Regions from separate parts of the Streptomyces sp. NPDC002463 genome, predicted to be linked through region 2. Evidence: riboswitches for the same ligand, from Rfam matches in the RefSeq annotation. Region 2 holds a riboswitch; each other region holds the start of a gene.
The links. Region 2 has a riboswitch for S-adenosylmethionine ahead of ACFYX3_RS06200 (aminotransferase class V-fold PLP-dependent enzyme). Riboswitches for the same ligand answer to the same signal wherever they lie in the genome.
Positions count from the first base shown of each region.

Region 1 (9,839 bases), on a different contig from region 2:
AGGATGCGGAGGGCCGCGTCGGTCAGCGGCGCCGTCTCGCCCGTCTCGCACAGGTGCCGGTGGGCCCGGAGAAGGGCTCCGCCGTGCTCCGCGTCGGCATCGAGGAGCCGCCTGGGCAGCCACTTGCCGCTGCCCGACCACGCGCGGTGGTGGTCGAGGAGCAGGTCGGCGGAGCCGTTGAGGACGGTGCCCGCCACCGCCAGGCGTTCGAAGGGATCGTCCGCGTCGGCCAGGTCGTCCAGGGCGTCCGTCAGGCCGTACCTCTTGGTCTCGACGGTCTCCGGATCCAGGGCCGGCGGACCGTTGCGGAGGTCGGCCTCGGCCAGGGCCCGGGCCCGCCCGGCCTCCCCGTCGGTGTCGACCAGGACGAGGCCGGTGGCGTACATGCTCTGCAGCACCCCGCGACGCGCGGCGACATCCGCGGCGAAGAGTTCCGCCAGACCGGCTCGGGTGTGGACGAAGAGCTCCACGAGGCGCCCCTCGCACCTGACCGTCTCCCGGCCGGTCTCGCCGCCGTCCCCGGTGAGCACCGCGATGTCCAGGTCACTGCCGGCGGTCGCGCGTCCCGTGGCGGTGGAGCCGGCCAGGATCACGGCGAGCGCGTCGGGAAAACGGCTCCGGACGAGACGTCGAGCCAGGTCGATCGGGTCGGGATGCATGTCCGTCAGCGTTTCATGAGCCCCTGACCGGCGGCGACGGATTTCCCCTCCGGATGTCGCATGGCGATCGACACGAACGCGGAAACCCGTGACCCGGCCGGGTTCCTCTCCAGGACACGACCGCCGGTGCGGACCGGCTCCCTGTCGGGTTCAACGCTGCAGCCAGCTCAGCAGGGTCGTCGCCGTGAACACCGCGCCCGACGCCAGACAGACCGCGCGCGGGGTCGGCCACCCGGGGCCTTCCAGGGGCTGGGACTGCGGGACCGGAGCCAGCAGCGCGTCGGCGAAGGCCTGGGCGGTCGGCGGTCGATCCGCCGGCTCGACGGACATCGCGGCCCGTAGCAGCAGGGCGACGTTCGGTGGAAGCTCCACTCCGGCCGGGAGCGCCGGCAGCGTCGAGGCGGTCGGCTGGTCGGTCATCAGGGCTGTGGCACGCCCGCCCGGGCCGAACGGCTTCTTCCCGGTCAGCAGCTCGTAGGCCATGACGGCCAGCGCGTACACATCGGCCCTCCCGTCGAACCCACCGGTCTGGAAGGCCTGTTCCGGTGCCATGTACGCCGGCGTGCCCGTGGTCACCGTCAGCCCGGACGCGTCGGCCAGTTGCTTCGCGCTGCCCAGATCCGCCACCAGCACCGCGGCGGGCGCGGGGCCGGCGGCGAGCAGCAGGTTGGACGGCTTGACGTCGCGGTGCACCACACCCGCCTCGTGCAGGACCTGGACCGCGTGGCCCGCCTCCGCGGCCAGCCGCAGCGCCTCCTGCGGGTCGCACTGCCCGACCCGGTCCTCCAGGGTGCCGCCGCGTACGTAGTCCATGACGAAGTAGGGCCGGTCCTCCTGCACCCCGACGTCGTGCACGCGGACCACCCGCGGGCTGGCGATCCGGCGCAGCAGCCTCGCCTCCGCCAGGAACCGCTCGCGCACGTCGGCGTTGGCGGCCCAGTTGTCGGCCAGCACCTTCACCGCGACCTCGGTGTCGAGCTCCGGGTCGTAGGCCTTCCAGACCGTCGCGAAGGAGCCGGCTCCGAGCCGCTCCAGGAGGAGGTAACGGCCGAGCTTGCGCATGTGGCAGCATTCTGCCGGAGTCGGGGGGGAGTGGGGAACTCCCGTTCGGCGGGCGGGATGCCAGGCGGGACGAAACGGGGATCAGGGTGTTCGAGGAAGGCGAGCTGGAACGGCTCGTGGCGGCTGCCCAGGCGGGCGACCCGGGGGCGATGGAGTACCTGCTGGCCAAGCTGCGGCCGATGGTGCTGCGCCGCTGCTCGCGCTTCCTGCCCCACCACGCCGACGCGGAGGAGGCCGCGCAGGACGCCCTGCTGTCCATCAGCACGCACCTGGGCGAGTACGGCGGCCACGGCTCCTTCCTGGGCTGGGTGACGGTGATCGCCTCGAACGCCGCCCGGTCCACCTACCGCTCGATGCGCCGACGCGCCGAGGACAGCCACGCCGACCTCCCCGAGTCGGTCGACCCGCGCACCACGAGCGTCATCGCCGGGAGCCGGCTCGACCTGATGGAGGCGTTGGCCGCGCTGGAGCAGCAGCACCCCACCCTGGTGGAGTCCTTCGTGTTGCGCGACCTGGGCGACCTGACCTACGTCCAGGTGGCCGAGCAGGTGGACGCTCCGTTGGGCACGGTCAAGGACCGGATCCACCAGGCCCGCCGCTTCATGCGCGAGCGCCTGGTCACCGGTCCGTGAACGGCGGTCCCGCGAGAGGCGGCGGCCACGCCGTCGTCCGGCCCCGGTCCGCCGTCGCCGCCCTGGTGGCAGCCGCCGCGCTCGGGCTGGTGACCGGCCGATTCGTCCTGCCCTCGCCCCCCGGAGCCGACGCGCACCCGGCAGCGCGGTCGGGTGCCGCGGTCGGCGGGGCATCCCGGGGCGCGTCCGCTCCCGCGACGCCCGGCGTGTCCGCCCGGACGCCCTCGGCCTCGGCCTCCGGCTCCGGTTCCGCCTCGCCGACCGGTGCGACCGGGCCGGTGACGACGGCGAACCTTCTGGGACCCGCGGCGTTCGGCCCGGACGCCGGCATCGGGAAGATCCACGTCACCGACCGGTACGGCGACGGGCATTACGCCAACGCGGCCTGCACCGGGGAGAAGACCCTCACCGAGACCCTGGGCGGGCCCGGTGCCCACTTCCGCGGACTGATGACCAGCCCCCGCACCGACCCGAGCGACCCCACGCTGGCCTTGGACGGCGCCGACCAGGTCGCCCGCGAGGTCGCCGCCGAGGCCCGGAGCCCTTCCCTGGCGCAGAACTTCGCCCAGCGCCTGCTGCTGGAGCAGGTGCCCTGCCAGGAGGAAACGCCAGGGCACTGGGTCTACGGAAGGACCACGACGCTGCGGCTCGCCCCGGACGTCACCGCGAGCTGGATGGGCGCCTACCAGGGATCCCTCAACACCACCGGCACGGCGCCCGAGGGCGAGGAGCCCTGCGGCGGCATCGCCGTGCTGCGCAGCGGCACCCACTACGGGGTGCTGGAGGTCGACGCCTGCCTGGGGACGGCCGCGATGGACCGCGTCGTCAGGACCGCTCTGTCACAGCTGTGAAACAGCCGGTCAGAGCTCCAACTTTCCCTCCTCCGGCGGCATCTCCCCCGGTTGTACGAGGACGCAGCAGGCGTCCCGACCAGCAGGGGGACCAGATGACCGAGAACCAGACCGTCCAGCAGAAGTCCGTTCGCCGCAACCGGGTCGCCGCCGCGGCCTGCTTCGCCGCCGCACTGATCACGGCCACCGTCGTCGGCACCCAGTCGGCCACCGCCGACGGGGCCGCGCACCGCACCGCGGCCGCCGCCCGCCCGGCTGCGGTCGCGGTCGCCGCGCCCGGACTCGGCTCCGCCGACCTCGTCCAGAGCGAGGACTACTTCCGGAAGGGCCTGAACCCGGTCGGCGCGACCGTTGCGCTGACCGGACGCCAGGCGCTGTCCGCGTGCTCCGGCGAGGAGACGATGAGCGACCTGACCCAGGGCAAGGCCACCGCGTACGCGTCCGTGAACTGGACCTTCGACACCGACGGCCTGCTGACCGAGTCGGCCGCGAGCGCCCCCACCAAGACCGCGGCCGCCACCTGGGAGAAGCAGCTCGTCGCGCTCGTCCAGGACTGCCAGGACGAGCCCGCCGGCCACTGGTACTACGGCGCGGCCCACACCCTGACCACCACCGGCGGCACCGCCCACTGGTACCCGGCCCACAACGGCGACGGCACCGTCACCGGCGGGGTCGCGGTCCTGCGCAGCGGCGCCAGGGTCGCCATCGTCGAGCTCACCGGCCGGCCCGGCTACGCCCCGACCTACGTCGAAGGCATCGCCACCGCGGCACTGAACCGCCTCTCCTCCTGAACGGCAGCCCCGCTCCGCCCGCGCCGTCGGGCGGAGCGGGCCACCGGCTCACCGCTCCCGCAGCGCCTCCAGCTGGTCCAGGAACCAGCGCTGCGGGGGGTGCGCCGTGGCCGTCGCCGTCAGGCGTTTCGTGCGGTCCGCGCGTTCCGACGGGGGCATCGTGAGGGCCCTGTGGAGGGCTTCCGCCGTTTCCGAGACGTCGAAGGGGTTCACGACGAGGGCGTCCTCGTGGAGTTCCTCGCACGCCCCCGCCTCCCGGGAGAGGACCAGCGCGCAGCCCGTCTCCGAGACGACCGGTATCTCCTTCGCGACCAGGTTCATGCCGTCGCGCACCGGGTTCACCAGGGCCACGTCCGCGAGGCGGTACGCCGCCAGGGAGCGGGTGAAGTCGTCCTTCACCGAGACCAGGACCGGCTGCCAGTCCGGCGTGCCGAATTCGGTGTTGATCTCCTCGGCCAGGTCGCTCACCGCCGTCGTGTACGACCTGTACGACTCCAGGTCCTGGCGCGAGGGGTACGCCGAGGCCAGGTGGACGACTCTGTTGCGCCATTCGGGGTGCGTGGTGAGGAGTTCTCGGTAGGCCTGGAGGCCTCGCAGGATGTTCTTCGAGAGTTCCGTGCGGTCCACTCGGACGATCGTCCTGCGGTCGCCGGTCTCCGTGCGGAGCTGCGCCAGCTTCTCGTCCACCTCCGGGCGGTACGCCAGCGCCCGCAGTTCCTCGCCGTCCACGCCCAGCGGGTACGCCGCGACCCTCGTGCGTCCCAGGTCGCCCGCGCCCTCCTCGAACGCCCTCGCCCAGGCCCGGGTGTGGAAGCCCAGCCGGTCCGCGCCCAGCATGCCCCGGAGGAGTTCCTCGCGGATGTCGGCCGGGAGCATGCCCAGGTATTCCGGGGACGCCCACGGCGTGTGCGTGAAGTGGGCGATGCGCAGGTCCGGGCGGAGGTCGCGGAGCTGCCCGGGCACCAGCGCCAGGTGGTAGTCCTGCACCAGGACCGCCGCCCCCTCCGCCGCCTCCGCCGCCAGCGCCTCCGCGAAGGCGCGGTTGTACGTGCGGTACGACTCCCAGCGGCGGCGGAACCCCGCGTCGAAGACGGGCTCCCGCGGGATGTCGTACAGATGGTGGTGGAGGAACCACAGCACCGAGTTCGCGATGCCGTTGTACGCGTCGGCGTACACGTCCGGGGCGATGTCCAGCATCCGTACGCCCTGCTCGGCGACACCCCGCCGGACCGCTTCCCTGTCGCCCTCGCCGAGCGCCGCGCACACCCAGAGGCTCTCCCGGGTGTCGATGGTGCTCAGGGCCGAGACCAGGCCGCCGCCGCCCCGTCTGGTGTCGAGCGAGCCGTCCTCGCCGAGCGCGTACGAGACCGGGCCCCGGTTGGATGCCACGAGCACAGTAGCCATGTGGCGAACCTAGCCCGTCCCGTAAACGCTCAAACGTACGTATACGAGACGAGCTGATCCGGCCACCCAGCGTCGTCGGGCGTCACGCCACGCGGCGTTGCGCGTACTCCGCGATCTCGGCCATCGGGGGCCGCTCCTCCGTGTCCACCGCGTACGTCCGCGGTTCGAAGCCCTTCTCGCCCCGTTCGAACTGCGTCAGCCTCGGCCGCACCAGGTGACCCCGCGAGAGCCGCAGCTGTGCCGTCCGGTAGATCGCCGCCGCCATCCGGCCGAGCGCCTGCCCGTCCTGGTGCCGGTGCTTGCGCACGCCGACGTCCACCTGTGCGAGCGCGTCCAGGCCCACCGTGTGCAGGGCGTCCACGAGCAGCCCCAGCTCCACTCCGTAACCGACCGGGAAGGGCAGCCGTTCGAGCAGCGAGCGCCGCGCCGCGTACTCGCCGCCCAGCGGCTGCACGAAACCGGCGAGCAGCGGCCAGTGGAGGTTGAGGAGGGGGCGGGCCACCAGTTCCGTGACCCGGCCGCCTTGACCGGGGGTCTTGCCGGAGGCGATCCCATCGAGTTCGGTGCCGAACGGGCGGTCGTACATCGCCTTCACGAAGTCGACGTCCGGGTCCGTGAGCAGCGGGCCCACGATCCCCGTCACGAAGTCCGCCGAGAAGTCCCGCAGGTCCGCGTCCACGAAGCACACGACGTCCCCGCCCGTCACCATCAGTGAGCGCCACAGGACCTCGCCCTTGCCGGGCAGGGCCGGTATTCGGGGGAGGATCGAGTCCCGCGCGACCACCCGCGCCCCGGCCGCGGCCGCCACCTCCGCCGTACGGTCCGTGGAGCCCGAGTCGATCACCACCAGCTCGTCGACGAGCGGCACCGCCTCCGTCATCAGCTCGCGGCGGATCACGGCGACGATGTCCCCGACCGTCGCCTCCTCGTTCAGCGCCGGCAGGACGACGCTGACCTTCGTGTTCCGCTTGGCGGCGAGGATCCGCTCCAGCGGCCGGTCCGTCACGGACCAGGACCGCCGGTCCAGCCAGCGTTCCACCTCTTCCAGCACGTGATCTCCATCTCGCGGTTCGGACGGCCGGTCCAAGCGTCCGGGCCTTCGGTTACAGTCTTGAACAACGCGGATGCCCGATGCACGTCGGGGTGCCGCCCGCGTCGGAGCGCAGGAACGAAAGTCCACCGCGCTTCACAATCGAATACCGCTCATCCAGAGGGGCAGAGGGAAACGGCCCGTTGAAGCCCCGGCAACCCTCCAGTCGGTTACTCGCCCACCCGTCTCCCGGCCACCACCCCTAGTGGTGTCCTGACGGACGCAGCTTGTTTGCGCGAGGTCCCCGGCTAGGGAAGGTGCCAAATCCGTCTCATGGCGAAAAATTCGTCATGGGAAAGATGAGGAGAAAGGGCCTCGCCTCCATGGCTGTACAGACCGCTACCCCCGCGACCACCGTCGACCTCGGTCCCGCTTCCGGGCTCTCCTGTCGCGAATGCGGTGAAGTCTTCCCGCTCGGACCGATCTTCGCCTGCGAGCTCTGCTTCGGACCGCTCGAAGTCGCCTACGACCTTCCCACCGGTGACCCCGAGGCGCTGCGCAAGCAGATCGAGGCCGGCCCCGCCAACATCTGGCGCTACGCCCCGCTGCTGCCCGTCCCCGCCGACGTCGCCGAGAAGCCGAACCTGAACCCCGGTTGGACCAAGCTCGTCCAGGCCGACAACCTCGCCCGCGAGATCGGTGTCGCCCCCGGCAAGCTGTTCGTCAAGGACGACTCCGGCAACCCGACCCACTCCTTCAAGGACCGGGTCGTCGCCCAGGCCATCGAGGCCGCCCGCGCCTTCGGCTTCACCACCCTCTCCTGCTCCTCCACCGGCAACCTGGCCGGCGCCGTCGGCGCCGCCGCCGCCCGCGCCGGCTTCCGCTCCTGCGTGTTCATCCCGCACGACCTGGAGCAGGGCAAGGTCGTCATGGCCGGTGTCTACGGCGGTGACCTCGTCGCCATCGAGGGCAACTACGACGACGTCAACCGCTTCTGCTCGGAGCTCATCGGCGACCCGCTCGGCGAGGGCTGGGGCTTCGTGAACGTCAACCTCCGTCCGTACTACGGCGAGGGCTCCAAGACGCTCGCGTACGAGATCTGCGAGCAGCTCGGCTGGGTCATCCCCGACCAGCTCGTCATCCCGATCGCCTCCGGCTCCCAGCTCACGAAGATCGACAAGGGTCTCCAGGAGCTCATCAAGCTGGGCCTCGTCGAGGACAAGCCGTACAAGATCTTCGGTGCCCAGGCCGAGGGCTGCTCCCCGGTCTCCGTCGCGTTCAAGGCCGGTCACGACGTCGTCCGGCCGCAGAAGCCGAACACGATCGCCAAGTCCCTCGCCATCGGCAACCCGGCCGACGGCCCGTACGTCCTCGACATCGCCCGCCGGACCGGCGGCGCCGTGGAGGACGTGAACGACGAGCAGGTCGTCGAGGCCATCAAGATCCTCGCCCGCACCGAGGGCATCTTCGCGGAGACCGCGGGCGGCGTGACCGTCGGCGTCACCAGGAAGCTCGTCGAGGCCGGTCTGATCGACCCGGACCTCACCACCGTCGTCCTCAACACGGGCGACGGACTCAAGACCCTGGACGCGGTGGCCGACACCTCTCAGGCGACCGTCACCATCCGCCCGAGCCTGGACGCGTTCCGCGACGCCGGCCTGGCGCTCTGAGCCGGCCCGCCTGAGCCGGTCCGCCGAGGGCCGGTCCGCCGAGGGCCGGTCCACTCGGGGCCGGTCCGCCTGGGCCGTCCCCTCAAGGCCGGTCCGCTTTCCTGGCCCACTGAAAGGTTTCGAAGACATGGCAGTGAACGTCCGCATCCCCACCATCCTCCGCACCTACACGGGCGGTCAGTCCGAGGTCCAGGCCGAGGGCGCGACCCTCGCCGAGGTCATCGCGGACCTGGAGAAGAACCACACGGGCATCGCCGCCCGCGTCCTGGACGACCAGGGCAAGCTGCGCCGCTTCGTCAACGTCTACGTGAACGACGACGACGTGCGCTTCGAGCAGGGCCTGGAGACGGCCACCCCGGCCGGCGCGGGCGTTTCGATCATCCCGGCCGTCGCCGGCGGCTGCTGAGCCGTAACTGAGACCCGCTCAGGCTTACCGGTCAGTACGAATTGCCCCTTCCGCGCGATAAGCGGAAGGGGCAATTCTGCATGGTTGAGCGCGGTAGAGTTGGGGAAGTCCCCTCCGCTGCTCATGCCGAACGCATATGAGAATGCGCCCCCGCACGACAAGAAGCAGCCAAAGTGCGCGCACGTTGTGTACCTTCTGCGCGTTTTGCCGGGCCCGACTTGCCCCGTCATCCTGAGGATTCTCCCCAATTCCCCTTTCCGGGGCGCCCAGAATTCTCGGTCGAATGACCTGTTGCAGAGGGCAGTTGGGCAGATACATTCAGCCGCGGTCGACGCGTTCCGGCGCAGAGGTCTGACCCGGGTCCGCGAAGTGCGGGTCCCGCGCAAGGGCCAGTAATAGGGGAGTTAGGCATGGCTCAGGGCACCGTCAAGTGGTTCAACGCGGAGAAGGGCTACGGCTTCATCGCGGTAGACGGTGGTGCGGATGTTTTCGTCCACTACAGCGCGATCCAGATGGATGGCTACCGCAGCCTCGAAGAAGGCCAGCGGGTCGAGTTCGAGATCTCGCAGGGCCAGAAGGGTCCGCAGGCGGACATGGTCAAGCTCGCCGTCTGAGCGCGGCGCGATCGGCCACCGACGCAACGCCGTCGAGGGGTCCGCATCCCTGAGGGGATGCGGACCCCTCGTGCGTTCCGGGAGCGTCCCGGTCGTCGTCCTGATCCGCCTCCCGAAACGCGAGAGTCGCTTGCACTCTCCTAGGGCGAGTGCTAATCATTGGCGTTAGCACTCGGAAGGTGAGAGTGCTTACGAGGATCGGGCAGACGAGGCCCGCGGCCAGGTGGGGCAAGGAACCACAGGGCACGCAGGCCGTCCGTCGCGGGCGTCGGCGCGGTCCTGGAGCGTTATCCACCCCATGTCCGGGAGGACCACTTCACATGGCCAAGATCATCGCGTTCGACGAGGAGGCCCGGCGCGGTCTCGAGCGCGGCATGAACCAGCTCGCTGACGCCGTCAAGGTCACCCTCGGCCCCAAGGGCCGCAACGTCGTCCTCGAGAAGAAGTGGGGCGCCCCCACGATCACCAACGATGGTGTCTCCATCGCCAAGGAGATCGAGCTCGAGGACCCGTACGAGAAGATCGGCGCCGAGCTGGTCAAGGAAGTCGCCAAGAAGACGGACGACGTCGCCGGCGACGGTACGACCACCGCCACCGTCCTCGCCCAGGCGCTCGTCCGCGAGGGCCTCCGCAACGTCGCCGCGGGTGCCAACCCGATGGCCCTCAAGCGCGGCATCGAGAAGGCCGTCGAGGCCGTCTCCGGCGCCCTGCTCGAGCAGG
Region 1 is NZ_JBIARL010000030.1:19,354-29,192, forward strand. It holds gene ACFYX3_RS37980 (nucleotidyltransferase domain-containing protein) at 1-659, opposite strand, end outside; gene ACFYX3_RS37985 (serine/threonine-protein kinase) at 810-1,721, opposite strand; gene ACFYX3_RS37990 (RNA polymerase sigma factor) at 1,808-2,353, shown strand; gene ACFYX3_RS37995 (hypothetical protein) at 2,350-3,204, shown strand; gene ACFYX3_RS38000 (hypothetical protein) at 3,300-3,995, shown strand; gene ACFYX3_RS38005 (trehalose-6-phosphate synthase) at 4,044-5,399, opposite strand; gene ACFYX3_RS38010 (glucosyl-3-phosphoglycerate synthase) at 5,482-6,450, opposite strand; SAM riboswitch class I at 6,600-6,795, shown strand; gene thrC (threonine synthase) at 6,789-8,099, shown strand; gene ACFYX3_RS38020 (MoaD/ThiS family protein) at 8,227-8,505, shown strand; gene ACFYX3_RS38025 (cold-shock protein) at 8,916-9,119, shown strand; gene groL (chaperonin GroEL) at 9,440-9,839, shown strand, end outside.
Region 1: it holds a riboswitch for S-adenosylmethionine, as region 2 does, so the genes downstream of both, thrC (threonine synthase) here and ACFYX3_RS06200 (aminotransferase class V-fold PLP-dependent enzyme) in region 2, are expected to answer to the same signal.

Region 2 (9,839 bases):
CGGCCTGGAGTCCTGACACCGCGCGTGGCACGGCCGAAGGGGGCCTCCCGACCGGGAGGCCCCCTTCACCCGTACGAGTGAGCGATCAGCCGCGGTCCGGGACGCAGCGGCCGTCCTCGGTGCGGTACTTCCACTGCGCGCCGTCCCGGACGAGCTCCTTGACGGCGCCGACGAACCGCTCCACGTGCTCGTCCGGCGTACCGGCGCCGAAACTCACCCGGATGGCGTTCAGGGACCGCTCCCCCGGGGCCGCCTCGGGGGCACCGCACTCGCCCGGGTCCTGCGGGTCGCTGCCGAGCAGGGTGCGGACCAGCGGGTGGGCGCAGAAGAGGCCGTCGCGGACGCCGATGCCGTACTCGGCGGAGAGCGCGGCGGCGAAGTGGGAGCTGTTCCAGCCCTCCACGACGAAGGAGATGACGCCCACGCGGGGCGCGTCGTCGCCGAAGAGCGAGAGGACGCGAACCTCGGGCACCTCGGCCAGGCCCTCGCGCACCTTCGCGATCAGGTGCCGCTCGCGGGCGACGAGGGAGTCGAAGCCGGCCTCGGTGAGCGCCTTGCAGGCGGAGGCGATCGAGTAGACGCCGATGACGTTCGGCGAACCGGCTTCATGTCGGGCCGCGGTGGTGTGCCACTCCACGTCCACACCACCGTCGGCCCGACGGGCTACCTTGCGGGACGCTCCACCGCCCGCGAGGTAGGGCTCGGAATCCTGCAGCCAGTCGGCGCGGCCGGCGAGCACGCCGGAGCCGAAGGGCGCGTACAGCTTGTGCCCGGAGAAGGCGACCCAGTCCACGTCCAACTCCTGCACGGAGACGGGGTGGTGGGGCGCGAGCTGGGCGGCGTCGAGCACGATCCGGGCGCCGTGCGCGTGCGCGGCGGCGGCCAGCTCCGTCACCGGCCACAGCTCGCCGGTGACGTTGGAGGCGCCGGTCACGCAGACGAGGGCGGGGCCGTAGGGGTCGCGTTCGGCGAGGGCGCGCTCCAGGGTCTCGACGGCCTGCGCGGGGGTGCGGGGCGCGTTGAGGTAGGTCACGCGGGCGTCGCGCCAGGGCAGCAGCGAGGCGTGGTGCTCGGTCTCGAAGACGAAGACCTCGCAGTCGGCCGGGATGGTGGCGGCGAGCAGGTTGAGCGAGTCGGTGGTGGAGCGGGTGAAGACGACCTGGTCGCCGGGGCGGCAGTCGAGGAACTCGGCGACGGTGGCGCGGCTGTTCTCGAAGAGGTCGGTGGAGAGCTGGGAGAGGTACCCGGCGCCGCGGTGGACGCTGCCGTAGTAGGGGGCGTACGCGGCGACGTCGTCCCAGACCCGCTGGAGGGCCGGCGCGCTGGCCGCGTAGTCGAGCGCCGCGTAGGTCACCTCGCCGCCGGTGACGAGCGGGACGGTCACGTCCCGGCCGAGGACCGGGAGCGGGGCGGCGCAGCAGGGGTCGGCGGACTCGGCGGCGGTGTCGACGGTGGCGGTGGCGGCGTTCGGGCATGCGGACATGGCGGTATCTCCCGGCATAAAAAGGGCGCGAAAAGGCGTGAAAGGGCCCGCGGGGCGGCAGCGCGCGAAGGGCTGCGCCGCACTACGGGTGGAGAGGGGAAGAGGGGCCGAAAGGGCCCTAACGCATTCGCTTGCTCACGAGACAACGCTCCCTAGAGGACCAAGGACCCCAGGGTTAGGCGCAGGGGTCCGCGCTTGCCGCAGGCTTCTGCTCGTACGGCCTGGTCTTCACCCGGGGCACCCCGCCACGGACGGAGGGTTGCCGGACAGCCGGCCGGGGCCTTGCAGCTGTCACTCATGACCTGTTCCAGAACTTATGCCAGACGATCAATACGCCGCAACCCCGTCCCGGCATCCGGGACGGGGTCGCAATGCTCCGTTCATACGACCTCAGGCGTTGCTGGCGGCGATCCACCGCTCCAGGGAGCGGCGGGCCGCGCCGGAGTCGATCGATTCGGCCGCCTTCGCGATGCCGGCACTCAGCTGCTCCGCCAGGGTGCCCGTGCCGGGATCCAGGGCGGTGAGCGCCGCCGCCGCGTTGAGCAGCACCGCGTCCCGTACCGGACCGGTCTCCCCCGCGAGCAGCCGGCGGGCCACGTCGGCGTTGTACGAGGCGTCGGCGCCGCGCAGGGCCTCCAGGGGGACGAGCTCGATGCCGACGTCCCGAGGGTCGAAGCGCTCCTCGGTGACGCCGCCGTCCTTGACCACCCAGACCCGGGAGGTGGAGGTGGTGGTCAGCTCGTCGAGGCCGTCGTCGCCGCGGAAGACGAGGGCGGAGTTGCCGCGCTCGGCGAAGACCCCGGCGACGACCGGCGCCATGCGCGGGTCGGCGACGCCGACGGCCTGGGCCCGCACCTTGGCCGGGTTGGTCAGCGGGCCGAGGACGTTGAACGTCGTCCGGATGCCCAGCTGGCCTCGGGCCGCGGCGACGTGCCGCAGCGAGGGGTGGAACTTGACCGCGAAGCAGATGGTGATGCCGGCTTCCTCGGCGACCTCGGCGACCCGCCGCGGGGTGAGGTTCAGGTTGATGCCGAGCTTCTCCAGGACGTCGGAGGAGCCGGAGGCGGAGGACGCGGCGCGGTTGCCGTGCTTGACGACCTTGGTGCCCGTGCCGGCGACGACGATCGACGCCATCGTGGAGATGTTGACGGTCTTGGCGCCGTCGCCGCCGGTGCCGACGATGTCGACGGCCGGTCCCGGCACCTCGATCGTGTTGGCGTGCGCGTACATGGTCCGGACGAGGCCGGTGATCTCCTGGACGGTCTCGCCCTTGGCGCGCAGCGCCACCATGAACCCGGCGATCTGGGCGTCGGTCGCCTCGCCGCTCATGATCAGGTCCATCGCCCAGGCGGTGTCGTCGGCGGACAGATCGTTGCCGTCGAGGAGGCCGTTCAGCAGGACGGGCCAGGAGCGGCCCGCCGACGTAGGTCCTCCAGCGGGGGTCGCAGCGCTCATGGCAGCTCCTGATGATCACGTGACGGATACACACCCACCCTATCGACCTCCGGGGACGGCAAAGAGCCCCGTCCATCGAATGGACGGGGCTCTCGCCGTGGCGACCTACAAGGTCAGGTGTTCAGGGTGATCAGTGGTGGCCGTGGCCGCTCTGGATCTCCTTGTACTCCTCGACCGTGGGCTTGGCGATCTGGCTGTCGTCGCCGTAGTAGCCCTTGTTGAGCTTGACCCGGAGCTTCTCCATGCGGCCGATCTTGCGCTCGACGCCGTTCTCGTCGACGGCCGGCGGAAGCTCGGCGGCCTCGTACTGCTCGTGCGCCGTGAGGCGGTGCAGCTCGCCCTGGCTGAGCGGCTCGTGGACCTCGACGAACTCACCGTGCGGCAGGCGCTTGATGATGCCCGACTCGCGGCCGTGCAGCACCTTGTCCTTGTCGCGGCGCTGGAGGCCGAGGCAGATCCGCTTGGTGGCGATGAACGCGATGACCGGACCGGCGAAGAAGAAGATCCGCACGAACCAGGTGATCGAGTTGAGCGACAGGTGGAAGTGCGTCGCCCAGAGGTCGTTTCCACCACCCACGAGCATGATCATGTACGCGGTGATCCAGGCGACACCGAAGGCGGTGCGCGTCGGAGCGTTGCGCGGGCGCTGCGCGATGTGGTGCTCGCGCTTGTCGCCGGTGATCCAGGACTCGATGAACGGGTAGACCGCGATGGCCGCGAGGACCGCCGGGAAGATCGCCAGCGGGATCATCACGCCGAGGACCAGCGTGTGGCCCCACAGGTTGATCTCCCAGCCCGGCATGACACGGATCAGACCCTCGGCGAAGCCCATGTACCAGTCGGGCTGGGCGCCGGTGGACACCTGGTCCGGGCGGTACGGGCCGATGGCCCAGATCGGGTTGATCGAGGCGATCGCCGCGATGACCGCGATGACACCGAAGACCAGGAAGAAGAAGCCTCCGGCCTTCGCCATGTACACGGGCAGCAGCGGCATGCCGACGACGTTGTTGTTCGTCCGGCCGGGGCCGGCGAACTGCGTGTGCTTGTGGACGAACACCAGGATGAGGTGGGCGACCACGAGGCCCAGCATGATGCCGGGGAGCAGCAGCACGTGCGCCGAGTAGAACCGGGCGACGAAGTCGCCGCCGGGGAACTCGCCGCCGAACAGGAACATCGACAGGTACGTGCCGAGGACCGGCACGGACAGGATCGCGCCCTGCATGAAGCGGACACCGGTGCCGGAGAGCAGGTCGTCCGGGAGCGAGTAACCGGTGAAACCGGTGAACATGCCCAGGAAGAACAGCAGGAAGCCGAACAGCCAGTTGATCTCACGCGGCTTGCGGAACGCGCCGGTGAAGAACACGCGCATCATGTGCACGAACATGCCGGCGAGGAAGATCAGCGCCGCCCAGTGGTGGATCTGCCGGATCAGCAGACCACCGCGCACCTCGAAGGAGATGTGCATGGTCGAGTTGAACGCCTCGGACATCAGCTGTCCCTGGAGCGGGACGTACGGTCCGACGTACTCCACCTCGTTCATCGACGGGTGGAAGAACATCGTCAGGTAGACGCCCGTCAGGATGATGATGAGGAAGCTGTAGAGGCAGACCTCGCCCAGCATGAAGGACCAGTGGTCCGGGAAGATCTTCCGCATGTTGGCCTTGGCCAGCGTGTAGATCCCCAGGCGGCCGTCGGCCCAGTCCGCGACCCGCTCGCCGGCGGGCGCTTTCTTCGTTTCGGTCACGGTGCTCATCCGCGCTCCCAGAAGGCAGGACCGACGGGCTCGTCGAAGTCGCCGAGCGCCTCGAGGAAGCCCTTGTCGTTCACGCCGATCCGCAGCTGCGGGAGGGCGTGACCGGCCGGGCCGAAGATGACGCGGGCGCCGTCGGAGAGGTCGAAGGTGGACTGGTGGCACGGGCAGAGCACGTGGTGCGTCTGCTGCTCGTACAGGGAGATCGGGCAGCCCACGTGGGTGCAGATCTTCGAGAACGCGACGATGCCCTCGTGGGACCACTCGAGCTCGCGCTTGTCCTTGATGTCCTCCGGCTGGATCCGGACGATCATCAGGGCGGCCTTGGCGATCTCGGTCTGGAAGTGCTCGTCGTGCTCCGAGAGGCCCTCGGGCATCGCGAAGGTCAGCGAACCGACCGCGACGTCCTCGGGACGCAGCGGCTCGTTCGTGTTCATGTTGATGAGCTGAAGACCCTTGGCCCACAGCGTGGACCGGAGCTTCTTCTCGGGCAGCGGGCCCATGTCACGCAGCAGCACGATGCCGGAGAGCGGCACGAGCGCCAGCGCGCCGAACATCGTGTTGCGGATGAGCTTGCGGCGGCCCATGCCCGACTCCGCGGCACCGGCCGCGAAGTCCGCCATGACCTTCGCCTTGACCTCGGGCGACGCCTGCATCGGGTGACGCTCGTCGGCGACCTCGACGTCGGACATCAGGGTGCGGGCCCAGTGGACCGCGCCCGCGCCGATGAAGAAGAGGGCGGCACCGAGGGTCAGACCCAGGGCGAAGTTGAGCGCGGACACGTGGCCGAAGGGCCAGATGTACACGATCTTGTCGACCGGGAAGATCACGTACGAGGCGATGAAGCCGACGGTGGCCAGCATCGACAGCGTGAACATGAAGGCGACCGCACGCTCGGACCGGCGGGCGGCCCGCTCGTCGATGTCCTGGATGCGGGGCTTGTGGGGCGGGAGGCCCGGGTCGGCGAACGGGTCGTCGGCGACCTTCACCGCGCCGTGCGCGGTGTCCTGCCCTGCCGGCAGGGTCTCTTCTGGAATCTCTTGGCTACTCATGACTTCTTGGCCTTAGCGGTGTGGGCCGCGACCCAGATGGCAACTGCGATCAGCGCACCCAGGCCGAAGACCCAGGCGAACAGGCCCTCGCTGACGGGGCCGAGGCCACCGAGCTTGAAACCGCCCGGGCTCTCGGACTTGTCGCTGTTGACGGCCTGGACGTACGCGATGATGTCCTTCTTCTCCTTCTCCGGCATCGTCGTGTCGGGGAAGGACGGCATGTTCTGCGGGCCGGTCTGCATGGCCTCGTAGAGGTGCTTCGGGTCCACGCCCTCGAGGGACGGGGCGTACTTGCCGTAGGTCAGCGCGCCACCCTCACCGGTGAAGTTGTGGCACTGGGCACAGTTGGTGCGGAACAGCTCGCCACCCTTGGCGATGTCGGCACCGTCAGGGCTGTACTGGCCCTCGGTCGGCTTGATCGGGCCGGCACCGAGGGAGGCCACGTACGCCGCGAGCTGGTCGATCTCAGCCTGCGTGTAGATGGTCGGCTTCTTCGGGACCTGGGCGCCCGGCTGCTGGGCCGGCATACGGCCCGTGCCGACCTGGAAGTCCACGGCGGCCGAGCCCACGCCGACCAGGGAGGGGCCGTCAGTGGTGCCCTGACCGCCGGTTCCGTGGCAGCTGGCGCAGCCGACGGAGTAGAGCTTCTTGCCCTCCTCGATGGCGAGGGACTGGGCGGTTTCATCGGCCTTCGCCGTGCCCGCGGGCGCGAACGCGGCGTACAGCCCCCCAGTGGCCGCCAGCGCGAGAAGTAGGACGACGACCGCCGCCAGCGGATGGCGTCGTCGTGCGGAGAGCTTTTTCACGGATTACCCCGGTGTCAGGATCTTCTGCGTCGATGCTTGCTGGATGTCTCGGTCCGCCGTGGAGGCGGAACCGATTACTTGATCATGTAGATCGTGGCGAAGAGGCCGATCCAGACGACATCGACGAAGTGCCAGTAGTAGGACACGACGATGGCGGCGGTTGCCTGCTCGTGAGTGAACCTCTTGGCGGCGTACGTCCGGCCGAGGACCAGCAGGAAGGCGATGAGACCGCCCGTCACGTGCAGGCCGTGGAAGCCGGTGGTCAGGTAGAACACCGAGCCGTACGGGTTGGAGGACAGCGAGAGGCCGTCCGTCTTGACCAGCTCGGTGTACTCGAAGACCTGGCCGCCGATGAAGATCGCACCCATCACGAACGTGATCACGAACCACGTCCGGAGCTTCTTCACATCGCCCCGCTCCGCGGCGAAGACGCCGAGCTGGCAGGTGAGGGAGGAGAGCACCAGGATCGTGGTGTTGGTCGCCGAGAACGGGAAGTTCAGGGCCGAGGCCTGTTCTTCCCAGAACTCGGGGCCCATCACCGATCGCAGGGTGAAGTACATCGCGAAGAGGGCCGCGAAGAACATCAGCTCGGAACTCAACCAGATGATGGTTCCGACGCTGGTGAGGTTCGGTCGATTGACCGACGGGTGCGCGTGCCCTGTTTCTACTGTCGTTACTGTCGCCACGACCGACATTATGTCGGTCGCTTATCCCGCCCTCACTCCGGGGGGTGCCGTTCGGAGTGTCAGAGGGGTGTGTCCTGCCCGAACGGCCCAGCGCCGGGGCCGCCGAGCACCGTTCGAACAGGTGTTGAACGGGTGTTGACGGGGTGTGGAGCGGAGTAGCATCCGGCGCATCGATCGACGACCTTCCCACGGACTTCCCCACGGAGGAACGATGCAGTCGAGTGCCACGGTCCTGGTCTACAGCGACGACGCGAACACCCGCGCGCAGGTGCGGCTCGCGGCCGGGCGCAGGCCCGCGACCGACGTTCCCCCGGTCGAGTTCGTGGAGTGCGCGACGCTGCCGGCCGTGCTCAAGCGCCTCGACGAGGGCGGGATCGACGTGTGCGTGCTCGACGGCGAGGCGGTGCCCGCCGGAGGCATGGGGGTCTGCCGGCAGATCAAGGACGAGGTCTTCCACTGCCCGCCGGTGCTGCTGCTGATCGGGCGCCCGCAGGACGCCTGGCTGGCCACCTGGAGCCGCGCGGACGCCGCGGTCACTCTTCCGGTGGAACCGGTCGAGTTCGCGGCGTCCCTGGCGGCCCTGCTGCGCTCGCGCCTGTCGATCGACGCGTGAGCGGGCGCCCGCGTTAGTCAGATCGAGGGCCTCAGATTGGCCTTCTCGGTGGTGGTCGCCGGGTCGCCGGCGGCCTCCACCAGGGCGCTGCCCTGGCGCCACTTGCTCCACTCCATGTTCCAGTCGCCGAAGCCGTTGCCGAAGGTGTCCATCGTGTCGCCGATGCTGTTGACGACGCGGACGACGTCCCCGGGGCGGACGGTCTCGTAGAACCAGGCCGCGTTCTCCGTCGACATGCCGACACAGCCGTGGCTGACGTTCTCCACGCCCTGCGAGCCCACGGACCAGGGGGCCGCATGCACGTACTCGCCGCTCCAGGTGACCCGGGTGGCGTAGTACACGGGCAGGTCGTACGAGTCGGAGCTGCCCTCCGCGATGCCGATGCTGGTGCCCCGCATCCGGACGTAGTACTCCTTGCCGAGCACCACCTTGATGCCGTTTCGGGTGGAGAAGCCGGGCTTGCCGGTGGTCACCGGAATGGTGTTGATCACTTCTCCGTTGCGCTTCACGGTCATCTGGTGCGTCTCGGCGTCCGTGACGGCCTCGATCCGGTCGCCGATCTTCAGCTTCAGCGCCTTGGAGGCGCCGCCGTAGAGCTTGTCGCCGACCTTGAGGCCGTCCAGGTTGCCGGTGACCGTGACGAGCGCCCCGGCCGGCCAGTACTCCTCCGGACGGAAGTGCAGGTTCTTGTCGTCCACCCAGTACCAGGAGCCCTCGACGGCGGGCGTGGAGCGGACCTTGAGGGCCCGTTCGACGATCGCGCGCGAGGACCGGTCCTTGACGGGGAGGCTGAGCTCCGCCGTGATGGGCTGTCCGACGCCGTACGTGCCCGCCTCCGGCCCGAAGGTCACGGTCAGGGCCCGTTTGGCCGGAGCCGTCTCGAAAGTGAACGTACGGGCGCCTGGAGCGCCGTCCTCGTCCTCGGTGGCCACGTGGACCGTGTAGCGGGCGCCGGCCGCCAGGGAGGCCGTGGAGCGCCAGCGCTGTCCGTCCGCGGTGAGTTCGCCGGCCAGGTGGTGGCCGGAGGCGTCGATGGCGGTGACGTCGGTGATCCGGGCGTCGTCGTCCTTGGCGGTGATCTCCAGGGGCTTCTCCGGGTCCGCCTTGGCGCCGTCGGCGGGGGCGTTGACCGCGAGCTGGTCCGCCGCGTCGTAGGCCTTCTCCGACAGCGGGTGGCTGTCGGAGCCGGCGCAGGCCGTGGCGCCGGCGGTGACGGTGACGGCCAGAAGAGTGCAGCTCAGAACAGTCCGAATGCGCGGCGTGTCGTTCATGACTTCACGCTAAGGACGATCCTCGCGACCGGCGCGTCGAGTGCTGCAAAAGAGGGGCCCGGACGCTTCGGTGACGAAGTGTCCGGGCCCCTCGGTGTGCTCCGGTGCGGAGCGGGGTACCGCTACTGGTTCTGGTTCTCGCCGCGGTAGAACTCGAAGACCCAGCCGAACAGGCCGACGAGGATCAGCGGGGCGGAGAAGTACAGGATCCACCAGCCCATCGCGATCGCGAGGAAGGCGAGCGCGCCACCGACGGCCAGCGAGAGCGGCTGCCAGCTGTGCGGGGCGAAGAAGCCCACCTCACCGGCCTCGTCCGCGACGTCGGCCTCCTTGTCGTCCTGCGCCATCGCGTCGACACGCTTGGCCGTGAAGGCCAGGTAGTAGCCGATCATGATGGACAGGCCGAAGGCCAGGAAGAGCGCCGTCGTACCGACCGGCTCCTTGGACCAGACGCCGTACACGATCGCCATGGCAAGGATGAAGACGCTCAGCCAGATGAACATCTTGCCCTGGATCTTCACTTGCCGGCCTCCTTGCTGCCCGTGAGGGCCGCGGCCTCGTGCGGCTTGTTCTCGAGCTGGTCGAGAGCGGCGATCTCAGGGTGGTGCAGGTCGAACGCCGGGGATTCCGAACGGATCCGCGGCAGGGTGAGGAAGTTGTGCCGCGGCGGCGGGCAGGACGTCGCCCACTCGAGCGAACGGCCGTAGCCCCACGGGTCGTCGA
Region 2 is NZ_JBIARL010000002.1:225,381-235,219, reverse strand. It holds gene ACFYX3_RS06205 (Lrp/AsnC family transcriptional regulator) at 1-16, shown strand, start outside; gene ACFYX3_RS06200 (aminotransferase class V-fold PLP-dependent enzyme) at 86-1,483, opposite strand; SAM riboswitch class IV at 1,670-1,786, opposite strand; gene trpD (anthranilate phosphoribosyltransferase) at 1,874-2,938, opposite strand; gene ACFYX3_RS06190 (cytochrome bc complex cytochrome b subunit) at 3,069-4,691, opposite strand; gene ACFYX3_RS06185 (Rieske 2Fe-2S domain-containing protein) at 4,688-5,740, opposite strand; gene ACFYX3_RS06180 (c-type cytochrome) at 5,737-6,546, opposite strand; gene ACFYX3_RS06175 (heme-copper oxidase subunit III) at 6,621-7,241, opposite strand; gene ACFYX3_RS06170 (hypothetical protein) at 7,444-7,845, shown strand; gene ACFYX3_RS06165 (Ig-like domain-containing protein) at 7,863-9,116, opposite strand; gene ACFYX3_RS06160 (cytochrome c oxidase subunit 4) at 9,239-9,637, opposite strand; gene ctaD (cytochrome c oxidase subunit I) at 9,634-9,839, opposite strand, start outside.

Region 3 (9,839 bases), on a different contig from region 2:
GGCGCCCGCGGACTCACCGAACAGCGTGACATTGCGCGGATCGCCGCCGAAACGCGCGGCGTTCGCCCGTACCCAGCGCAGGGCGGCCTGCTGGTCTGCCAGGCCGAACGGCGGGGCGGCGCCCAACCCGGAGTGGCCGAAGTAGCCGAAGATCCCCAACCGGTAATTGACCGTGACGACGATGGCGTCACCCTGGGCCGCCAGCCGTTCGGCGCTGTAGTCACTGCCGGAACCGCCCAGGAACGCACCGCCGTGCATCCACACCATCACGGGCCGCTTCTCCGCCGCCGACTTGGTCGCCGGCACCGTGACGTTGAGGTAGAGGCAGTCCTCCGAGCCGATGACCCCGCTCGCGCCCGGTGTAGGCATCTGCACACAGCGCTCAGCCGGCGTCGTGGCGTCCCGGACACCCTGCCACGCAGCGGCGGGCACAGGGGGACGCCAGCGCAGCGGTCCGGTCGGCGGCGCGGCGTACGGAATGCCGTCGAAAGTGGTGTACGAGTCGTGGGACGCGCCGCGTACCAGGCCCTGCTCCGTGCGTACGACCGTACGGTCCTGTCTCTCGGAGTCAGGGGACCCGCGGCCTGTGCCGGCCGCGGGTGCGGCGGTGGCGGACAGCAGCGCCACCGCGCACAGCAGGGGGAGGAGCGCCACGCGGAGTCCGGCCCTTCCGTACGGACGCGGGGCTGACATGGTCGGGGGCATAGCTACCACCGTTCTTGGTCGGGGACGGGACGGGACGGCACGAGACGCGGTGGCACGCGGCCACACCGGTCCAGGCAGGACGGAACGAGATCTGAACTGTGAGAACGGCGAGGACCGGTCCGTCGGCGATCAATACGCTAGAACCTCCCGCGCACTGGAGGTTCAAGAGGCTGTGACGCAAGACACGTGGAGCATCGGTGAACTCGCGGCCGGAACGGGCCTTCCCGTCAAAACGCTCCGCTACTACTCCGACAGCGGTCTGCTGCCGGTGGCCGCTCGTAGCACCGGTGGTCATCGGCGCTACGGCCCCGAGGCGTGGGAGCGGATCCGGCTCATCAGACGCCTGCGGGCGCTGGACACCCCGATCGCAAGGATCACGCAGGTGGTCACGGGGGAGTGCACACTCGGCGAATTGATGGCAACCGAGCTCGAAGCGGTGCAGGAACGACTGACCGAACTGCGGTGGCGCGAGGCTACGCTCAAGGCACTGGACGACTGCCCGGGTGAGGAACGGCTCCGGCGCCTGGAGATACTCTCCCGCGTGCAGCGGCTTCCGGAGGCGCACCGCACGCTCACTGATCACTGGTACCGCGAGCTGTCCGCGGCCATGCCCAAGCCTCGGCTCGACATCATGGTCGCCATGCTGGCCCCCGCCCCACCGCAGGACCCCGTCCCTGCCTCGGCCCTGGCCTACGCCGAGCTGCACCTGCTCATTTCCACGCCCGGTTTCACCCGCTGGACCCAGGACCACGACGAAGAGATGAGGGACGGCCCGGCCTTCTACGCGGAGATCGACGAAGCCGCCGCGCTGACGGCCGCCGCTCTGGCCCAAGGCATGCCGCCGGGCGCGGGCGACGCCGTGGACGCGTTCGTGTCCGCCCACGCGCGAGCCCGGCGGGAGTCGGACACCCCCGCCTTCCGCGCACACCTCCACGGACTGGTATCACGGTCATCCGGTTTCGACCCCCGACTGGAGCGGTACTGGGCCCTGGTCGGCACCGCTACGGCCGGGCGCGTCCTGAACATGACCGTGGCGCATCGATGGCTCACCGACGGCCTGTCGATGTCGATCGCCGCAACGAACACCTAGCTTGACTCTGTCGGGGGGCTTGGAGTTTTCCCGGTGTGCCGGCCTGGTCAGTGGGCATGCTCGGGGCTGATCGAAAACCGTGCAGTTGTCGAGGTGTCAGTTGTCGCTCCATCCCCGCTCTGGTGAGCGAGTCCGCTCTCTGACCACGCAGATAGCGCGGGCGAGCAACCCGGGCGGTACGACGGCGATGTGGGTCAGAGACCGGTTACTGAGGTTTTCGGGTTGTCGTCGGGTGGTGACGGTTCATGATCCCCGCGGTATGCCGGTGGGATGAAGTATCCGGAGGATGGGGCCTGACCGCTGAGCGTCGGGCGTTTCGTGAGGGGATCCGGCTTCAGGCCGGCCAGAGGTTCGCGACGGGTGAGAAGACCGCGGTGATCGCGAGGGACCTGCGGGTGAGTGTGCGGTCGGTGGAACGCCGGCGCCGTGCCCGGCGCGAGGGCGGACTGGAAGGCCTGCGCTCTGCAGGTCCGGCGAACTCCCCGACCATCAGCGACGCCCAGTTCGCCGTACTCGAGGAAGAACTCGGAAAGGGACCTGCAGCTCACGGCTTCGAAGACGAACGCCGGACTCTGGCCCGGGTCCAGGCGGTGATCCGCCGGCAGCTGCGGGTGAGCCTGTCGGTGGCGACGGTGTGGCGGCTGCTCAAACGGCACGGCTGGTCCTGGCAGGCGCCAGTCCGCAGAGCACTCGAGCGTGACGAGCACGCGGTGGAGCTGTGGAAGAAGGAGGTGTGGCCGCGGGTAAAAGCCTCGCGGCGGCATGTGGCGCCTGGATCGTCTTCGAGGACGAAGCCGGCTTCTCCATGACGCCGCCCCGGGCCCGTACCTGGGGCCGACGCGGGCACACGCCCGTCATCCGCGTCCGTGGCAGGGCCCGCCGCCGGACCTCGGTCGCCGCGCTGTGCTGCTACAAACCCGGCGAGAAAAGCCGTCTCATCCACCGGCCCCGCACCCACCTTCTCCTCAAAGGCGCACGCAAGAGCTTCTCCTGGAAGGACTACCGCGACCGAGGAAAGGCTCCACAGCTACGCCAACAGCGAGCCCACACCCCACGGCGGCACGCACGTGACAGGGTTCCGCGACGGGGTGGCGGCCGCGGTCAACGCGTACCTGCGGGAGTGCCGGCTCCTCGCGGAGGCAGCGCCCGATCTCAGCGCCGCCCAGATCGGCGACGGTCTGACGGCGGTCGTGTCGGTGAAACCGGACCGGCCCGAGTTCTCCGGCTCCACGCGCGGCATGCTGGCCGGCACCGCAGTACGCGTCAGCGTCGCCGAGGCCGTACAGGACCGCCTCCGCACATGGCTGGACAAACACCCAGAACACGCCACGGCCATCACCGACCGCATCATCCACGGCACCCGTCAGGACTGAACAACACGAACCGCCTTGCCGGAGCCATCCCCGCACGTACGGGGAGCAGGACATGGTCGAACCACCGGGCCGGCCGGGGGCGGGACCATCCCCGCGTGGCTATGCGCACGAGAACCGGTTTTGGCACAGATCCCGGGGAGCGGTCGCGGAGCGTTACCTCGATGTTCGAATGGGTTCGTCGATTGGCTACTCAAGGGCTGGGTAGTCAGGTGACGGATGAACCAGCTCGGGGTGTTCCACTACGTACCGATCGCCGTGGATCGACAGCATTGCCCAGTGCCATGCCTCGTCGTGAAAGATCAGCCCGCGGAACGATGCCTCAGCCGACTCGTATGGGTAATGCACCAGGACAGCCTCCCTCGCCTCCTCCGGCGCCAGCCCGCCGTGATGCTGCATTACCCATGCGTAGCCACGCCGCTCGGACCGCAGGTAGTCGAGATACTCAGTTTCGTTCCATGCCGCGGCGTAAGGGTAGACCGGTCGCCGAAGGGGGCGGTGCGTCACGGGCGTGTCGATCGGGCGGGCACGTCGCCGCCCAGGACCCAGCCGCCCGTTGACGGATCTGCGAGGCTCTGTGTGCTCATACGTCGCGGTGGCGGAGGGCCGTCACCGCGACGGCGCAGGCAGCGACGGACCAGGCCGGGAGCGCGATCCACGCCTCCGTGTCGGACGGATGGTGGCCCATGATGTGCCCGGTGCCGAGGTGGGTGAGCTGGAGGAACGCGGAGAACGGCAGGGCGTTGCTCAGCTGCTCGAAGAGGTTCCCGGTGTGCAGGACCCTGTCGTCGGGCGCCAGCAGGCCCATCGGCACGATCATGAAGTTGACGAAGAGGACGAAGACGGTGGCCGGACCATTGCGGACGAGCGTGCCGACGGCCATGCCGATCAGGCCGGACACCGGGAACGTGATCGCGACGGCCGCGAGGAGGCCCGGCAGACCGGGGGTGCTCCAGTCGAACGCGGTGATCCGGTCCGAGGAGACGGCCATGGCGATGGCCCAGGAGCCGACGCCCACCAGCAGGCCGGTGAACGCCAGCACCGCTGCGACGACGGCGGCCTTGGCCAGCACCACGCGGCTGCGAGCGGGCACGGCGATGAACGTCGTACGGATCAGCCCATTGGCGTGCTCGCCGACCACGGTCTGCGCGCCGATCACGCCGGCGACGGTCATGAGCAGGAGATACGCCGGCGGGTAGAGGGTCTCGTGTCCGGGGTCGAAGATCCGTCTGAAGTCCTCCTCGAAGCCGGGCCAGGCGGTGTAGGCCTGGTGGGCGCCGTCGTAGGCGACGTACCAGGCGAGGAGGACGGTGCCGACCAGCACGATCGAGGTCGAGCGCAGCGACCGGAGCTTGATCCATTCGGCGCCGAGCAGATCGCGCCAGCGGGGCGTGGTCCGGGCGGTGAGTCCGGGTGAGGTGGTGAGTGCGGTCATCGGGGGTCTCCGGCACGGTACTGGACACTGTCGGCGGTGAGCTGCATGAACGCGTCTTCCAGCGATCCGCCGTGGGCGGTGACCTCGTGGACCATCACGCGGTGCGTGAAGGCGAGGGCGTTGACGCGGTCGGTGGTCAGGCCGGTGACCTTGAGGGTGCCCCGGGGTCCCGCGAGCACCGACGCGCCGGCCGCGCGCAGGACGTCGGCCAGGGCGTCCGGGGCGGGCGTGCGGACGGTGACGCCGGCGTGAGCGGCACGGGCGGCGAAGTCCCCGACCGGCTCGTCGGCGATCAGCCTGCCGCCCCCGATGACGATCAGGTGGTCGGCGGTGTTCGCCATCTCGCTCATCAGATGGCTGGAGACGAACACGGTCCGCCCCTCGGCGGCCAGACGGCGGAACAGCTCCCGCGCCCACCGGATGCCCTCGGGGTCGAGGCCGTTGACCGGCTCGTCGAACAGCAGGACGGGCGGGTCGCCGAGCAGGGCGGAGGCGATGCCGAGGCGCTGCCGCATGCCGAGGGAGAAGCCGCCGATCCGCCGGTGCCCGGCCTCGCCCAGGCCGACCGTCTCCAGGACGTCCCGGACGCGGCGCCGGGCCAGGCCGTTGCTGCGGGCCAGTGCGGCCAGGTGCGCGGTTGCCGTGCGTCCCTTGTGGACGTCGTTCGCGTCCAGCAGGGCGCCGACGCGGCGCAGTCCGGTGCCGAACCCGCGGAACGGACGGCCGTCGATGGTGGCGCTGCCGCTCGTGGGGGAGTTGAGGCCCAGCAGCACGCGCAGTGTGGTGCTCTTGCCCGCGCCGTTGGGGCCCAGGAACCCGGTCACCTGCCCGGGGCGCACGGTGAAGGTCAGGCCGTCGACGGCCAGGACGCCGCCGTAGCGCTTGGTGAGTTGATTGATGTCGATCACCCGGCCAACGGTGCCCCGGGCGGACCCGGTACGGCGTCCGGTCACGGGCGGACCGCCCGTGACCGGACGCGTCCCCTCCCGGGCGTACGCTCCTGGGCGGACGCCCGGCCGTGGACGGGCTGGCTACGATCGGCCGGTGGATCGAAGAACGCCGCGGCTCCCGCTGCTGAGACGGATGTCGCCCCAGGCCCGGACGGCGGTCGCCCGGGGCGCGGCCGCCCTGTTCGCGCTGGTCCTGTTCACCGGGATGAACGCCTTCTTCCACCTCTCTCCGCAGCCCCTCCTGCGCTGGGGGCTCTGGGCCGGCGCGGGAGTGGCCGCTCTCATGGCGTCGCCGGTCGGAGTGGCTCGCCGCCACCCCTTGCCCGTGCTGGGGCTGATGCTCGCCGAGTCGATCGCCGTCATGGTGCTCACGGGGCGGACCTGGCCTCTGTTCCCCGCCATGGACGTGCTGATCTGCTGGATCGCGGCCACCAGGTCGCGCCGGACGGGGATCGCGGCCGCCGGCGCCGTGACCGCCGTCTGGACCGGTACGTTCGTGGGCGGTTGGCTGGTCGGGTCTCAGGGGAACGAGACGGTCGGCGACGTCCTGTCCGAGGTGTCGGCCGCCGTGCTGACCGTCGTCCTCGCCTGGCTGATCGGCCACTCGATCCGCCAGCGGCGGGAACACGGAGAGGCCCTGCACGCGGAGGCGGCGGCCCGGGCGGTGGTCGCCGAGCGGCTGCGGATCGCCAGGGAACTGCACGACATGGTCGCCCACAACATCGGCGTCATCGCGATCCAGGCCGGCGCCGCGAGCCTCGTCATCGACACCCAGCCGGACGGCGCGCGCAAGGCTCTGCACGCCATCGAGGCCTCCAGCCGCGAGACGCTGGCAGGCCTGCGGCGCATGCTCGGCGCGCTGCGCCAGACGGAGGCGGACGAGGCGGAGGCGGGTCCGGGGAGGGCCGCCGCACCGGCGGGCCTGGAGGCCGTCGACCGGCTCGCGGAGACGACGGCCGACGCCGGGGTACGCGTCGAGGTGTGCTGGCTGGGACGGCGGCGTCCCCTGCATCCGGAGACCGACCTGGCCGCCTTCCGGATCATCCAGGAGTCGGTCACCAACGTGGTGCGCCATTCGGGCAGCGGCCACTGCCGCGTGTCCGTGGAGTACCGCGACGGGGAACTGGCCATCGACGTCGTGGACGACGGGGGACGCGGTGCGGTGCGGACGGGTGGTGCGGGGACCGGTCACGGAATCTCGGGGATGCGCGAGCGGGTCGCCCTGCTGAACGGCCGGTTCAGCGCCGGGTCCAGGCCCGAAGGCGGCTTCAGAGTCACGGCTAGGCTGCCGGCATGACGATCCGTATCGTGCTCGCCGACGACCAGGAACTCGTGCGCACCGGCCTCGCCATGGTCATCGCCGACATCCCGGACCTCGACGTCGTGGGGATGGCCGGCACGGGCGCGGAGGCGGTCGAGCTCGCTGCGGACCTCGGACCCGACGTCGTGGTGATGGACATCCGCATGCCGGGTATGGACGGCATCGAAGCCACCCGGCTCATCACGGAACGATCCGACACGGCGCGCGTCGTCGTCCTGACCACCTTCGACGACGACGACAACGTCTACGCCTCGCTCCGCGCGGGTGCGAGCGGGTTCCTCGTCAAGGACATGGCGCTGGTCGACATCATCGCGGCGATCCGGGTGGTCGCCGCCGGTGACGCGCTGATCGCGCCGAGCGTCACCCGCCGCCTCATCCAGGAGTTCGCCGGACGGCCCCCGGCCTCCGCCGGCCGTCGACCAACCGGACCGTTCCCGTCACGGGGCCGGCAGGTCGACGGCATCACGGGGCGGGAACGCGAGGTACTGACCCTGGTCGGACGCGGCATGTCCAACCACGAGATCGCCGCCGAACTCTTCATCGGCCCCGCCACCGTCAAGACCCATGTGGCCCGGCTCCTGACCAAGCTCGACGCCCGCGACCGGATCCAGCTCGTCATCGCCGCCTACGAAGCGGGCCTGGTGTCGGCGGCCGGCTGAGTCCTGGTCGGACTCGCCGCAGGGGGACTGAATCGTTCGGCGTAACTCCCGATCATGGAGGATGCCCCGAACGATTTACAGTCCCCCGGCCAATTTGGCTGCCTCGTAGCGGGCCGGCACGACCGTCCGGGGTCTCTTGGCCCACCTCGCTCCCGCGATCCCGTCCGGATTCGGTTCGCCCTGCGGCTGTGTCACAGCCGGCCTGATCTGCCGCCCTCCCGGCAGGAAGCCATTGGCAGGTAGCCCCGAAAGTCTTGTATGGTTCCCCGCGAATCATCCAGAGGGGTGGAGGGACCGGCCCTACGAAGCCCCGGCAACTCCCCGATCGACTCGGCGTTCCATGTTCGCGCCGCGCCGTCGGGATCAGTGCCAACTCCGGCCCGCGCCAACGTGGCGCGGGAAAAGATGAGGAGACACGGTGCTCTCTGTGCTGCCTTTCGCCCCGGCTCTGTCCGCCCCGGGCTTTCCGCGTACCCATCTCGTGATCGCCGCGGCATATCGGCCGACCGCTTCGGTCCTTTCCCGCTGATCATCCCTGCCCTCCCCTGGGTGAGGTCACCGCGGGCCTCGGCTCGCGGACCGAGACTGGAGTACCCCCTTCATGGACATTTCGGATATTTCTAGTGGTGTTGGCGTCCTCGACAAGGCCGCAGTGATCCTCGGCGCGCTGGCGTCGGGCCCGGCCACTCTGGCGGGGCTGGTCGCCTCCACCGGCTTGTCGCGGCCCACGGCCCACCGACTCGCCCTCGCACTCGAACGCCACCGCCTGGTCGGCAGGGACCTGCAGGGTCGCTTCGTCCTCGGCCCTCGACTCGGCGAGCTCTCGGCCGCCGCGGGCGAGGACTGCCTGCTGGCCGCGGCCGGCCCGGTTCTCACCTCCCTCCGGGACGCCACCGGCGAGAGTGCGCAGCTCTACCGGCGCCAGGGCGAGATGCGCGTCTGCATCGCCGCCGCCGAGCGGACCTCCGGCCTGCGCGACATCGTGCCGGTGGGGTCCACGCTCCCCCTGAAGGTCGGCTCCGCCGCCCAGGTCCTGCTGGCCTGGGAGGAACCCGAGCGCTTCTACGAAGGTCTGCAGGGTGCTCGCTTCACGGCCACCGCTCTCAGCGGCGTACGGCGCCGGGGCTGGGCCCAGTCGATCGGAGAGCGCGAACCCGGCATGGCCTCCGTCTCGGCACCGGTCCGCAACTCGTCCCACCGTGTCGTGGCCGCCGTCACGGTCACCGGCCCGATCCAACGCCTCACCCGACACCCCGGCGCCCGGCTCGCAAAGGCCGCCGTCGACGCAGCCGACCGCCTCACCGAAGCCGTCTCCCACCCCTGACCCGGCAGCACCACGTGGGGTCCTGGCTCTCCCTGCTGGCGTGCTCAGACTTCCTCGGCCGGATCATCGACGATCTCTGAGCGGTGTATGCCGCGCCGAGGAGGTCCGCACCACTGTCGTGGCCTATATCCCTACCCGGGCGGTGCCCTGGAAGGCCTGTACAGGCTCTCGCTGAACTACGTGGCCGCCTGCAGGAACGGGCATCGGACAGATGTACTCAGGGAGAGCGACGGCGGCGCGGCACCAACGACGATTCTGCGAACCAGCCGGTCACGGGCATGGGCGTTGCCCAACGCCCAAGCCGGAGTGGACGGCCAGGCAGGCAACACCGGGCGGCCGCGCCTGTCGTCAGATCAAGCGGGTTCGGCCGCTGTGGCTTCGGGGATCTCGATCTGCACGCCGCGTGTCTCCTTCAGGCGCAGCAGGTACAGGGTGCTGATGACGCCGAGTGCCGACAGGTACCAGGCGACTCCCATTCCGCCGTAGCGTTCGGCCAGAGGCGGGGCGAGCAGGAGCGGCGCACCGCCGCCAAGGATCCCGGCGAGGTTGTATCCCATACCTGTGCCGGTGTAGCGGTAGCGGGTCTTGAACAGTTCGGGCAGGTATGCGGCGGCGGGGCCGTAGGGGATGCCCAGGGCGATCATCAGAATGCTGACGCCGGCGAAGAAGGACGCTGCGCTGCCCGGCTGCATGATCTGGAAGGCCAGCAGGCCTGCGGCGATACCGAACACGGTTCCTGCGATGAGGACTCGGCGTCGCCCCATGCGGTCGGAGAGGACGGCCGAGGTGATCGTGGTCAGGCCGAACACGAACGCAGTGAGGATGTTGACCAGCAGAATGCTTCTCCGGGTGGCTTCGTCGATGAGAACGGGCCCTGGTCCACTTTCCGTGGAGGCTCACGGATAGTGATGCTAACGAGCTCGTGCACGGTAAGCGGTGAGGCGTCGAGCCCCGGATGGTTGATCATGGTCGGGTGGTGGGAACC
Region 3 is NZ_JBIARL010000041.1:27,870-37,708, forward strand. It holds gene ACFYX3_RS40935 (carboxylesterase/lipase family protein) at 1-693, opposite strand, end outside; gene ACFYX3_RS40940 (MerR family transcriptional regulator) at 878-1,795, shown strand; gene ACFYX3_RS40945 (winged helix-turn-helix domain-containing protein) at 2,041-2,604, shown strand; gene ACFYX3_RS40950 (hypothetical protein) at 2,662-3,168, shown strand; gene ACFYX3_RS40955 (ABC transporter permease subunit) at 3,749-4,600, opposite strand; gene ACFYX3_RS40960 (ABC transporter ATP-binding protein) at 4,597-5,508, opposite strand; gene ACFYX3_RS40965 (sensor histidine kinase) at 5,645-6,847, shown strand; gene ACFYX3_RS40970 (response regulator) at 6,844-7,530, shown strand; SAM riboswitch class I at 7,801-7,942, shown strand; gene ACFYX3_RS40975 (IclR family transcriptional regulator) at 8,132-8,854, shown strand; gene ACFYX3_RS40980 (MFS transporter) at 9,208-9,717, opposite strand.
Region 3: it holds a riboswitch for S-adenosylmethionine, as region 2 does, so the genes downstream of both, ACFYX3_RS40975 (IclR family transcriptional regulator) here and ACFYX3_RS06200 (aminotransferase class V-fold PLP-dependent enzyme) in region 2, are expected to answer to the same signal.